Regions from separate parts of the Arthrobacter sp. KBS0702 genome, predicted to be linked through region 2. Evidence: predicted binding sites of a transcription regulator. Region 2 holds the regulator's gene; the other holds the start of a gene.
What was found. Region 2 encodes LexA, which represses DNA repair genes until DNA is damaged. Its sites were predicted from a motif close to TCGAACANNTGTTCGA; they were not measured.

Region 1: FFF93_RS09095 (DUF6504 family protein) is a predicted target of LexA. The motif match lies at 3,821-3,836, and genes of this name have one in related genera.

What each region holds. Positions count from the first base shown of each region.
Region 1 is NZ_CP042172.1:1,983,818-1,989,746, forward strand. Features, by position in the region: gene FFF93_RS09090 (DNA polymerase III subunit alpha) at 1-3,420, opposite strand, end outside; gene FFF93_RS09095 (DUF6504 family protein) at 3,417-3,746, opposite strand; gene FFF93_RS09100 (hypothetical protein) at 3,918-4,304, shown strand; gene FFF93_RS09105 (chorismate mutase) at 4,320-4,646, opposite strand; gene FFF93_RS09110 (VOC family protein) at 4,661-5,083, shown strand; gene FFF93_RS09115 (SOS response-associated peptidase) at 5,092-5,832, opposite strand.
Region 2 is NZ_CP042172.1:1,298,147-1,304,075, forward strand. Features, by position in the region: gene hflX (GTPase HflX) at 1-672, shown strand, start outside; gene FFF93_RS05945 (ATP-dependent DNA helicase) at 665-2,773, shown strand; gene lexA (transcriptional repressor LexA) at 2,856-3,605, opposite strand; gene FFF93_RS05955 (LysM peptidoglycan-binding domain-containing protein) at 3,988-4,446, shown strand; gene FFF93_RS05960 (histidinol-phosphate transaminase) at 4,511-5,629, shown strand; gene hisB (imidazoleglycerol-phosphate dehydratase HisB) at 5,699-5,929, shown strand, end outside.

The DNA of each region.
Region 1 (5,929 bases), 690 kb from region 2:
TGCCCCCGCCGCCGGGGCAGGGAACGGCAGCGTCTCGGGGCGGCTGAGATCCCAGGCCATCGAGGCACTGATGCTGATCCCGCGCGGCCCGGTCCGGCGGGTGGTTCCGCGGATCAGCAGCAGCCGGGTACCGAAGAGCAGCGGACCGGACTGCTCCTGCGCCTCGTGGAAGAAGACCGAATCCACGCACCCGGTGCCGTCGTCGATGCTGATGAACACCACGCGGCGGCCGCCACGCATCGGCGGGGTCTGGGTGGCCACCCGCACCCCGGCCACCAGCACTTCCGTGCCGTTGCGCAGACCCAGTAGCTTATCCGCCGTCGTGACGCCCAGCCGGTCCAGCAGCGGCCGGTGGCTGGCCATTAGGTGTCCGCTGACATCCAGGGCCATCAGGTCCAGTTCCGCCCGGACGGTCTCCACCAGCGTGGGGGCCGGCAGGCCGCCCTTGAGGTTCCTGAGCTCGACGTCGCCCAGCGGCAAGGCCAGCTGCCCCTCGATGACCTCGGCGCCCTTGCGCTGCGGCCTGCCCTGCAGCTGCTGCAGGTGCTGGACCAGGTCTGCCCGGTTGGCCGTTCCGCCGGACGAACGGTGCAGCGAGTCGAAGGCCCCCAGCTGGGCCAGGCGCTGGATGCTCGGTTTGCTGATCCGGGAGCGGGCGCGCAGGTCCGCGAGGGAGTCGTAGGGCTGGCCGGCCACGATCCGCTTCAGCTCGGCGCCGGAGAGCCCGAAGATGCCGTTGATGCTCAGCCGGATGCCGAGCTTGCCCCGGTCCGGTCCGGTTTCCACCCGCTCCACCCGGTATTCGGCCTGGCTGCGGTTGATGTCCAGCGGCAGGATGGGAATTCCCAGCCGTCGGGCCTCTGCCACCAGCAGGCGTTTGGGGTACATGCCGGGGTCATGTTCCCAGAGCCCGGCCAGGAAGGCCTCGGGGTGGTGGGTCTTGAGCCAGGCAGACTGGTAGGTGGGCACGGCGAAGGCGGCGCCGTGGGCCTTGCAGAAACCGAAGCTGCCGAAAGCCTTCAGGGTCCCCCAGACCTTGTCCACCACCTCGGGCGTGTAGTTCCGGGTCCGGGCTTCGCGGCGGAAGAATTCCTCCACCTTCGCTTCGAGCACCTCGTTGCCGAGCGCACGCCGGAATTCGTCGGCCCGGGCCAGCCCGCAGCCGGTCATGACGTCGAAGGTCTTGAGGATCTGCTCGTGGAAGACGGTCACGCCGTGGGTCTCCTTGAGCACCGGTTTGAGGTCCGGGTGCGGGTAGACCTCAGGCGCGAAGCCGTGCCGGTGCTCCAGGAAGGGCCGGACCATGTCCGACTTCATCGGACCGGGCCGGAACAGGGAGATGTCGATGATGAGGTCGTTGAATTCCCGGGGCGCCAGCTTTCCGATCAGTTCCCGCTGGCCCGGGGATTCGATCTGGAAACAGCCCAGGGTGTGGGTGCTGCGGATCAGCTCATAAGTGGGTTCGTCGTCGAGCGGGACGGCGTTGAGGTCGATCGTCCCGTCCGCGGCGATGTAATCCGGGCCGGTGCCGCCCGGCCCGGTTTGGTGGCGGCCGGCAGCCACCACCTCGGCCTTGGAGGGGTGCAGCCGGATCACCTCACGGACCGCGAAGGCCATGGCGCTCTGCATGCGGACACCCAGGACGTCGAGTTTGAGCATGCCCATCGGGTCCATGTCGTGCTTGTCGAACTGGCTCATCGGGAGTCCCAGGCCGCTGGGCTGCACGGGGGTGCGGTCCAGCAGGGTGGCATCGCCCAGGATCACCCCGCACGGGTGCATCGAAATGTGGCGCGGCAGCCGGTCCAGCCGCTCCGTGAGGTCCACCAGGAGGTCCAGCTGCTGGTTTTCGGTGAAGTCCCGCTGCTCCACCCGGCCGGCGAATTCCTTCAGCTCCGGTTTCTCCACGAGGGCCTCGCGGAAGTTCCGGGCCGAAAACCGCCACAGCTGCTTGGCGATCTCGTCGATGTCGCCGCCGTCCATGCCCAGGGCCAGGCCGGCGTCGCGGACGGCCCCGCGGGCGCGGTAGCCGTTCTGCATGCTCATCAGCGTGACGCGTTCGGAGCCGAAGCGCTCGAAGATCTTGCGGTAGACGTTGTGCCGTTCGGCGCTTTCGACGTCGATGTCGATATCCGGCAGGGTGGCGCGGTCCCGGGACAGGAAGCGTTCGAAGATCAGGTCGTGCTGCAGCGGGTTCACCTGGCTGACGTCGATCAGGTAGTTGACCAGGCTGGACGCGCCGGAGCCGCGGGCTGCCGCCCGGACCCCCATCTCAAGGATCATCCGGGAGACCTCGGCGACGGTGAGGAAATAGGAGGCGAAGCCCAGGCTGTCGATGATCCGCAGCTCATGCTCCAGCCGGGCGCGCATCTCTTCCGCCGGTTTCCCGGTGATTCCGGGGAAGCGACGGCTGATCCCCGCCTCGCAGCGCTGCGTGAGCTCCACGAGCGGGTCCCCCGCAATCCCGATCACTGAGGCTTCCGGAACCACGGGCTGCTTCCAGCCCATGTCGGTGACCGGATCCATCCGGCACCGGTCCGCGAGCGCCTCGGTGTGCGCCAACAGGCTTTTCAGGTCCGCGGCGCCGTACCCGGCGGTGTGCATGATTTCCTTGCCCAGCTGCAGCATCTGGGCGGAGGATTTCAGCCAGCCCTGTCCGTTGGGTTGCAGCTGCGGTGCGGCGGAGAGCTCCGGCAGGGACTTCAGCGCCCGGGCGGAGTCCAGCACGTCCGCCGTCGCGGCGCCGTCCTCGGCACAGTACCGTACGGCGTTGGTCAGCACCGCGGGAACAGCGTGTTCCGCTGCGAGTTTGAGCATCCGCACGGCGTGGGCCGTGCTCAGCGGTTCGCCGGGCGGGCTGAGCTGCGAGACGACCTCGGCGGCGAGGGTTCCGGCCGGCATGGCCTCCAGCCAGCGTTTGAACAGGGTGCGGGGGCGAAGGTAGCGCCGCCCGCCCATGGAACGCCCGACGTCGGAGTCCGGGCCGAGCAGGACAGTCAGGACCGGCTTGAGGGTCTGCGGATCCATGGTGCGCGAGGCCAGCTCCGCCCGGGTCACGGCCACGGGCACCGCTCCCCCGGCCTTGCCGGTGGTGCGTGCGTGGGCGTCGGAGACCAGCCGGCACAGCGCCCGGTACCCTGCGCCGTTGTTCTGCCCGTGCGCCAGCACGACGACGCGTCCCCCGACCTGGGTGCGGAGGTCGCCGTCGTCGTCGTAGACCGCAAGGTCCACCCCGACCACCGGGTCCAGGCCCGCCGCCATGCAGGCTTTCAGGTGCTTGACCGTGCCGTAGAGCCCGTCGCGGTCCGTGCAGGCGAGCGCCGTGGCACCGTCCGCGGCAGCGGCAGCGGCCAGTTCTTCCGGCCAGGACACCCCGTAGTGGGCGCTGAATGCGGTGGAGACGTGTAGATGGGTGAAGCTCATGCCGATTCGGGTTTCCGGAGATGGGGCAGGGCATCGTGGATCCGCAGCAGCCGCCAGCGCCCGCTGCCTACGTGCCGGCTCAGGTCAAGGGTGAGGGTCCGCGCCGGACTTTCTGCGTCCCGGACTTGGACGCGCCAGATTTCGTGGTCAACCAGCCCCGGTCCGCCTCCCAGCGGCGCCCGCTGTTCCTCTGCCCACCACTGGCGCCGCTCGAACCAGCGGACCGGTTCGGCGCAGACCTCGAAGTGTTGCCCTGCCCAGACAAGGGACTCTGGCTGGCCCTCCGGGGTGCAGGCGACGTCCACGGACTCGCTGAACATCCCCATAACGCCTCCCGGAAAGTGCTGACCCCAGGCGAGAACCCACGTAGGTAAACAAGCGTAGGTAAACAAGCCTTTATTCGAATATATCTTCGAACACTTCCAGTCTACGCCGGGCCGGGGACAAAACATAGATCGGGGGTGGACGGACGCAGGCGCAGGTAGCAGGATTGAGCCATGAGCTCCCACAGCGCACTCCTGAAGCACGTAAGCATCGCCGCCAAGGATTCAACCTTGGTGGCGAAGTTCGATATAGACGGGAACATTCCTAGTTCCGGTGCCTACGTGGTCGGGCTCGTGGCCGCCACTCCTGACCATTCGCACCAGCGCCGGATGGAAATCGAGTTCATGAACGGCGAGGCCGTGTCCTTTTTCTGCTTCAGCCATGACGGCACGGAGGAGAACTTTGACCTCAAGGGCGTGGAGCACTCCGGCAATACCATCACCGGGAACTTCCCCATCAGCACGGTGATGGGGCTGACCAAGGGCCACCTGATGACGGCGTACAGCGATTGCGAGGGCAGGGAGTACCAGGCCAATGTGCCCGTCGAGGAGTCGCTCTAGCCGGGTCGGCCAGCCCTAGCTGGAGGCTTTGTAGACGTCCAGTTCCAGCCGGATGAAGGCGTCGATCATCGCCCGGTAGGTCTGTTCGACGATCTCCGGGTCAATGTCTTTCTGCTCCGCCGTGGCCTTGACGTGTTCGAGGACCCGCTCCACGCGGCCCGGGGCGCGGACTTCGGCGCTGTCTGCCTTGAGCGTCCCGGCAATCCGGATCAGCCGTTCGCGCCGGCCGATCAGTGCGACGATCTGCTCGTCCACTTCGTCGACAGCCACCCGCACGGCGGCGAGCTGTTCCTTGTCGGCCTGGGCGTCTTTGTCGTCTCCGTGATTTGTGGACATGTGCATGACAGTATCGAACGATGCAACCACGAGTCGACTTCATCTCATTGGGCGTCCGCAGTGTTGACGCCTCACGCCGTTTCTATGCCGAGGGCCTCGGCTGGCCGGTGCACCGAGAGGTGCCGGGCGAGGTGGTCTTCCTGCAGGCCAACCACGGGCTCATCCTTTCACTCTGGGACGCCGGACAGATGCAGGCCGAGGCGGGGACCGACGCCCCGGCCGGTGTCCCCTGCATCACCCTGAGCCACAACGTGGGCAGCGCCGAGGAGGTGGACCAGGCGATGCGCCAGGCGGAGGCCGCGGGCGCCGTCATTGTTGCGGCGCCCAAGACCCAGCCATGGGGCGGCTACACCGGCTACTTCGCCGACCCGGACGGTTTCCGCTGGGAGGTCGCTTTCAACCCCACCTGGACCGTCGACGCCGCCGGCAGGGTCACGGTCTAGGGCATCCCCTAGAACAGGCTCCCCACGGGCTGGATCAGTTCCGGGGAATCTTTCTTCACGTTTCCGACGGCGGTACCGACGGCGTCGATCGTCCAGCCCTCCGCGACATCGTGCGCGCCGGCCCGCACCAGCCCCACGAGGCCGGCGGCGTCATCGGCCCGCGGATCCAGCCACATCGCCATCGTCTCCCGGTCCATGGGCAGCGGAACCCGGTCATGCAGGGCCGTCAGCTCGGCGAGCATGCCGCCGGCGTAGCCCTCCGGCGGGGAGTCGGTGGTCAGGATCGACGTCGAGAGCAACCAGCGCTCCGGATCCCCCTCGGCTTTGGACGGGTCCTTCCACCATTCATAAAGGCCCGCAAAGACCACCGGGCTGCCGTCCTTCGGGTGCACGTAGTACGGCTGCTTGCCGCGGCCTTCGCCCTTCCACTCGTAGTAGCCGTCCGCCGGTACGGCGCAGCGCCGGGTGCGGGTGGCCTTGCGGAACGCGGGTTTCTCCAGCACGCTCTCACTGCGCGCGTTGATCATCTTCGAGCCGATGCCGGGGTCCTTGGCCCAGGACGGCACCAGTCCCCAGCGCGCAAGGTGCAGCTGCCGCACCCGCCGGGCGGACGACTCGCCGTCCACCAGCCGCTCGAGGAGGATCGGTACGTCCGCGGTAGGGGCGACGTTCCACGACGGGGGGATGACCACCTCCTCCTCGAGTTCGGCGTCGAATTCGGCCAGCAGGTCCCCGACGGCCCGGGCCATCACGTAGCGTCCACACATGGCACCAGCATGCCACCGGCCCAATTCCTTGTCATCCGCCCGTCGCCGGGTCGCGCCCTGCGGGAATAGCGGCTCCCGG
Region 2 (5,929 bases):
GTTCCGTCGGTGGCCATCGCCGGGTACACCAACGCCGGCAAGTCCTCGCTGCTGAACCGGCTGACCGACGCCGGCGTCCTGGTGGAGAATGCCCTGTTCGCCACGCTGGATCCGACCGTCCGCAAGGCCGAAACCTCGGACGGGCTGGGCTACACGCTCGCCGACACCGTCGGATTCGTCCGCTCGTTGCCCACCCAGCTGGTGGAGGCCTTCCGCTCCACCCTGGAGGAGGTCGCGGATTCGGACCTGATCCTGCACGTCGTCGACGTCTCCCACCCCGACCCGGAGGGCCAGATCGCGGCCGTCCGCGCGGTGTTCAGCGAAGTCGACGCGCGCAAGGTGCCCGAGATCATCGTCCTGAACAAGGCCGACGCCGCCGACCCGTTTGTGATTGAGCGGCTCAAGCAGCGCGAGCCCCGCCACGTGGTGGTCTCCGCCCGCACCGGCGAAGGCATCCCGGAACTGCTCAAGGCCATCAGCGAGGGCATCCCGCGGCCCAGCGTGAAGCTGGAACTGATGATCCCGTACAACCGTGGGGACCTGCTCAGCAAGCTGCATGAGACCGACGCGGAGATCATCAGCCTCGACCACGGGGAGACCGGTACCCGTGCCGTGGTGATGGTGCGCGAGGGGCTCGCCGCCGAACTGGATTCCTTCGTCAGCAATGACTGAACCAGCGGTGGCCGAGGGGGAGGCCGCGCCGTCCGAGAGCCGCCCGTCCGGCAGCCGCCCGTCCGGCGAGCAGTTCGTGGTTGAACTGCTCGACCGGGCGGTCGCCGGCATGGGCGGCCAGAGCCGCGACGGCCAGCACGAAATGGCACGACAGGTGGCCCGCGCGATCGAGACCGGCGACCACCTGCTGGTCCAGGCTGGCACCGGCACCGGCAAGTCCCTGGCCTACCTGATTCCACTGATCGCCCACTCGCTGGTCAGCGACAAGCCCACCCTGGTTTCCACCGCCACCCTGGCGCTGCAGACCCAGATTGTTGGCCGCGACCTGCCCCGGCTGCTCAAGACCATCACCCCGGCCCTGGACCGGCCGGTGAAGGTCGCCCTGGTCAAGGGCCGCTCCAATTACGTGTGCCGCCACAAGCTCGAGGGCGGCTTCCCTTCCGAGGAACCGTCCGAGGGCCAGTTGTTCTCCCTCGGCGAGGACACGTCCGTGCCGCACTTCGCCGCGGCGATGGGCGGACCGTCGTCCCAGCTCGGCAAGGAAGTGGTCCGGCTCCGCGACTGGGCTGAGGACACCCAGACGGGGGACCGCGACGAACTGATGCCCGGGGTGACCGACCGCGCCTGGCGGCAGGTCTCCGTCACCTCCATGGAGTGCCTGGGCGCGCAGAAGTGTCCGCTCGCCGCCGAATGCTTCAGCGAACTTGCCCGCCAGAACGCCGCCGACGCCGACGTCGTGGTCACCAACCACGCGATGCTGGCCGTCAGCGCCTTCGAAGGCCTCGCGGTCCTCCCGGAGTACGACGTCGTGGTGGTGGACGAGGCCCACGAACTGCAGGACCGGGTGACCGGCGCCGTGTCCGGACAGCTGTCCGTCGCCATGGTGCACGCTGCCGCGTCGGGCGCCCGCAAGCACGCCGGAATCACCGTGGATGCGCTGAACAATGCCGCGTCCAACCTCGAACTCGCCATTGAGGGCGTTCCCAGCGGTTTGATGCCGAACGGACTGAACAGCGAACAACTCGATTGCGTGGACCAGTTGCGTGACGCCTGCCGCGCCGCGCTTTCGGACTCCAAGGGGGACAGCGCCAACACCGCCGACGGCGGACGGCAGCTCGCCCGGTCCCGACTGATGGTGATCCTGGAACTCTGCGAACGGCTCCTGGCGGCCAAGGAGAACCGCGAGGTGGTCTGGTTCTCCCGCAACAGCAGCTTCGACCCGCAGCAGGGCTATTCGCAGCCTGATGACTCCGCGCCGGCCCTGATCAACATCGCCCCGCTCAGCGTCGCCGGGCGGCTGCGCGAGGGATTGTTCGCCGACCACACCGTCGTGCTGACCTCGGCAACCCTCGCCATCGGCTCGGCCTTCGAACCGGCGGCCGGAGGCCTGGGCCTGGTCGGCCCCGGCGCACCGAGCTGGACCGGCGTCGATGTCGGGTCCCCGTTCGAGTATCCGAAGCAGGGCATCCTCTACGTCGCCAAGCACCTGCCCAAGCCGGGCCGCGGGACCTCCCCGGAAGCCCTCGACGAGCTCGAAAAGCTGATCCGGGCCTCCGGCGGCGGCGCCCTGTGCCTCTTCTCCTCCCGGCGTGCCGCTGAAGAAGCCGCCGAAGCCATGCGGCCACGGCTGGGCCTGAGTATCCTTTGCCAGGGCGAGTCGACCATGACGGCACTCGTTAAGCAGTTCGCCGACGAGCCTGACACTTGCCTCTTTGGCACGATGTCGCTCTGGCAGGGCGTCGATGTGCCCGGAAACTCCTGCCGGCTGGTGGTGATCGACAGGATTCCGTTCCCGCGGCCGGATGACCCGCTCATGACCGCCCGCTCCCGTGCTGTGGCCCGAGCCGGCGGTAACGGCTTCATGAGCGTCTCTGCAACCCACGCGGCCATCCGGCTCGCCCAGGGCGCCGGCCGGCTGATCCGCTCGACGTCGGACAAGGGCGTAGTGGCTGTCCTGGACTCCCGGCTGTCTACCGAGCGCTACGGCGGGTTCCTGCGCGCCGCGCTGCCGCCGTTCTGGCCCACCACCGACCCGGCGGTGGCCCTGGCCGCCCTCGCACGGCTGGCCAAGGAAAGCCCAGCAAAGGAGACGGCCACCTAGGCCGCTCACCCAACGACGAAGGCCCCGTCCGGAAAACCCGGACGGGGCCTTTCTATGCCGGGCGCAGTACGTGCCGGCGGCGCTAGAGGGAGCGAAGCACCGAGACGACTTTTCCCATGATGACGGCATGGTCGCCGAGGATCGGCTCGTACTGGGTGTTCTGCGGGAGCAGCCAGGTGTGGCCGTCGCGCTGGCGGAACGTCTTGACCGTTGCCTCGTCGTCGAGCAAGGCAGCCACGATGTCGCCGTTGACGGCGTCGTTCTGGCGGCGGACGACCACCCAGTCGCCGTCGCAGATGGCGGCGTCGATCATCGAGTCGCCGGCCACCCGAAGCATGAACAATTCGCCGTGGCCCACCAGCTGGCGCGGCAGCGGCATCACGTCCTCCACCACCTGGTCGGCCAGGATCGGGCCGCCGGCGGCGATCCGGCCCACGAAGGGCACCATTGCGGTGTCGGTGGCACTGGCGAGTTCCGAGACCGCAACGCCGCCGACGGCCCGCAGGCCGGTGGACTTCGCCACCCCGGAGACCTTGGTGGCACCCTCGTCGAGCGTCAGGGGCAAAAGGACTTCCATGGCGCGGGGCCGTTTGGGGTCCCTCCGCAGGTAACCGAGCTTTTCCAACTGCGAGAGCTGATGGGTGACGCTGGAGAGGCTGGCGAGGCCGACGGTGTCGCCGATCTCGCGCATCGAGGGCGGGTAGCCGTTGTCGGTCACGGACCGCTGGATGGTCTCCAGGATCTTCTTTTGCCGGACGGTGAGGCCCTTCGGCGCCCGGCCGGCCTGGGGGCTCCGCTGGGCGGCCCTCCCGCCGGCGGCTTGTGCTGCCATGTTCGCCACGCCTTTCCGTTCCGCCCGGCCGCCTGGGCTGCCGGGACCAACTGGTCTGAAAATGTCAGACCCCGCTGATCAACTGCTGTTGATCACCACAAGTGGTTCTGCTGGTTCAAAAGTAGGCCAGCAGACACGCTTTTTCAAACATTTGTTCTAGCGAGTCTCGACATTGTTCGTTCATAAGTGCTAAAACAGGAACTACAACGTTCGAATATGTGTTCGAAGTTAGTCGCCGGGACGGGATCTTTCGGTTCGGTTCTGTGTTCGAACGTAGTGATCAAGATTTGCGGTCCAGGTTTGCGTTAGATGGTTCGGCCGGTTGGCGGCGAGTACGTGGAGTACGCCGGGCGGCACAGATAAGTCCAGGAGGGCTCAGTTCATGTCAGCAGTAAGCGCTATTTCCGGTTCACAGGTTTCCGTTCCCGTGCAGGCGTCACGGTTCGAGGCTTTCGGCCCGCACGGCATCTTCGACGGGCAGGAAGCCAGCCGCGGGCAGCGGGCTGTGCCTGCCGTTGCGCCCAGGCAGGCGCCGCTGCGGCTGACCCGCCGGGGCCGCTTCGTCTTCTTCGGCCTGCCGTTGATTCTGCTGGCTGCCCTCGTCCTTTCGCTCGCCGGTTTCCTGAATGCGCCGGCCAAAGCCGCCGACTCGACCGCGGAGCTCTCGCTCACCCCTACGGTCACCGTGACGGTCCAGCCGGGGGAGTCGCTGTGGGCCATCGCCGGCGCAGTGGCACCGGAGCGCGACCCCCGCGACGTGGTCGCCGACATTGTGCAGCTCAACAACCTCGATGCCGCCCGCGTTATCCCCGGCCAGCAGCTCTACGTGCCCTCCAGGTAATCCCCGGCCGCCCTCTGGAGGTCACAGTTTCGGGGCCGGGCGTGGTCTCACTTAAACTAGGCACGTGACTGACCAGCTAGAGCGCCTCAACCGACTGCCCCTCCGGACCAATCTGCGGGGGTTGCGGCCTTACGGCGCGCCCCAGCTGGATGTTCCGATCTTGCTGAACGTCAACGAAAACACCCATGGCGTCCCGGACGACGTCCGCGCGGCCATCGCAGAGGCAGTGACCGAGGCTGCCGCCGGGCTGAACCGGTACCCTGACCGCGAGTTCACCGAATTGCGGGAAGGGCTGGCCGAGTATCTCGGCCACGGCCTCGACGCCGCCAACATCTGGGCCGCCAACGGCTCCAACGAAGTCCTCCAGCAAATCCTCCAGGCCTTCGGCGGTCCGGGCCGCACTGCGCTCGGGTTCCCTCCCACGTACTCCATGTACCCGCTGCTGGCCGCCGGCACGGACACCGAGTACATCGTGGGGGTGCGTGCCGACGACTACGGGCTCAGTGCCGAATCGGCCGCCCGGCAGGTACGGGAGCTGAAACCCAACGTTGTCTTCCTCTGCTCTCCGAACAACCCCACGGGCACCGGTCTGGGTCTCGACGTCGTCGAGGCCGTCTACGAGGCCGGGGAAGCCAGCCAGACCATCGTGATCGTCGACGAGGCCTACCACGAGTTCGCCCACGACGGTACGCCCAGCGCCCTGACGTTGCTGCCCGGACGCGAGCGGCTGATCGTGTCCCGGACCATGAGCAAGGCCTTTGCCCTGGCCGGCGCGCGGCTGGGCTACATGGCGGCCGCGCCGGAGGTCACCGATGCCCTGCGCCTGGTCCGGCTGCCATACCACCTGTCCGCCATCACGCAGGCCACTGCGCTGGCCGCGCTGCGCCACCGCGTGGCCCTGATGGCCGATGTTGAAGACATCAAGCGCCAGCGGGACCGAATCGTCTCGGAGCTGACCCGGATGGGACTGAAACCGGCCGCTTCGGATTCGAACTACGTGTTCTTCGGCGGCCTCGACAACCCGCACGAGACCTGGCAGGGGCTGCTGGACGCCGGTGTGCTGATCCGCGACGTCGGAATCCCCGGCCACCTGCGCGTGACCGCCGGTACTGAGACGGAAACCACAGCGTTTCTGCACGCGCTCGAACGCATCCTGACCGGCCACGAAGCACAGTCCGCCTAGACTTAAGCCAGGACCCACGCACACCACCGGCGTTCGCCGGGCGCCCGCCTCATCCAAAGGACACCCCACATGAGCAACACCGGAACTGCCGCTGCCGAGGCCCGGACCGCACGCCTCGAACGGACCACCAGCGAGTCGTCCGTGCTGGTCGAGATCGACCTCGACGGCACCGGCGTCTCGGACATCAGCACGTCGGTGCCGTTCTACGACCACATGCTGACGGCGCTGAGCAAGCACTCCCTGATCGACATGACGGTCAAGGCCACCGGTGACACCCACATTGATGTCCACCACACCGTG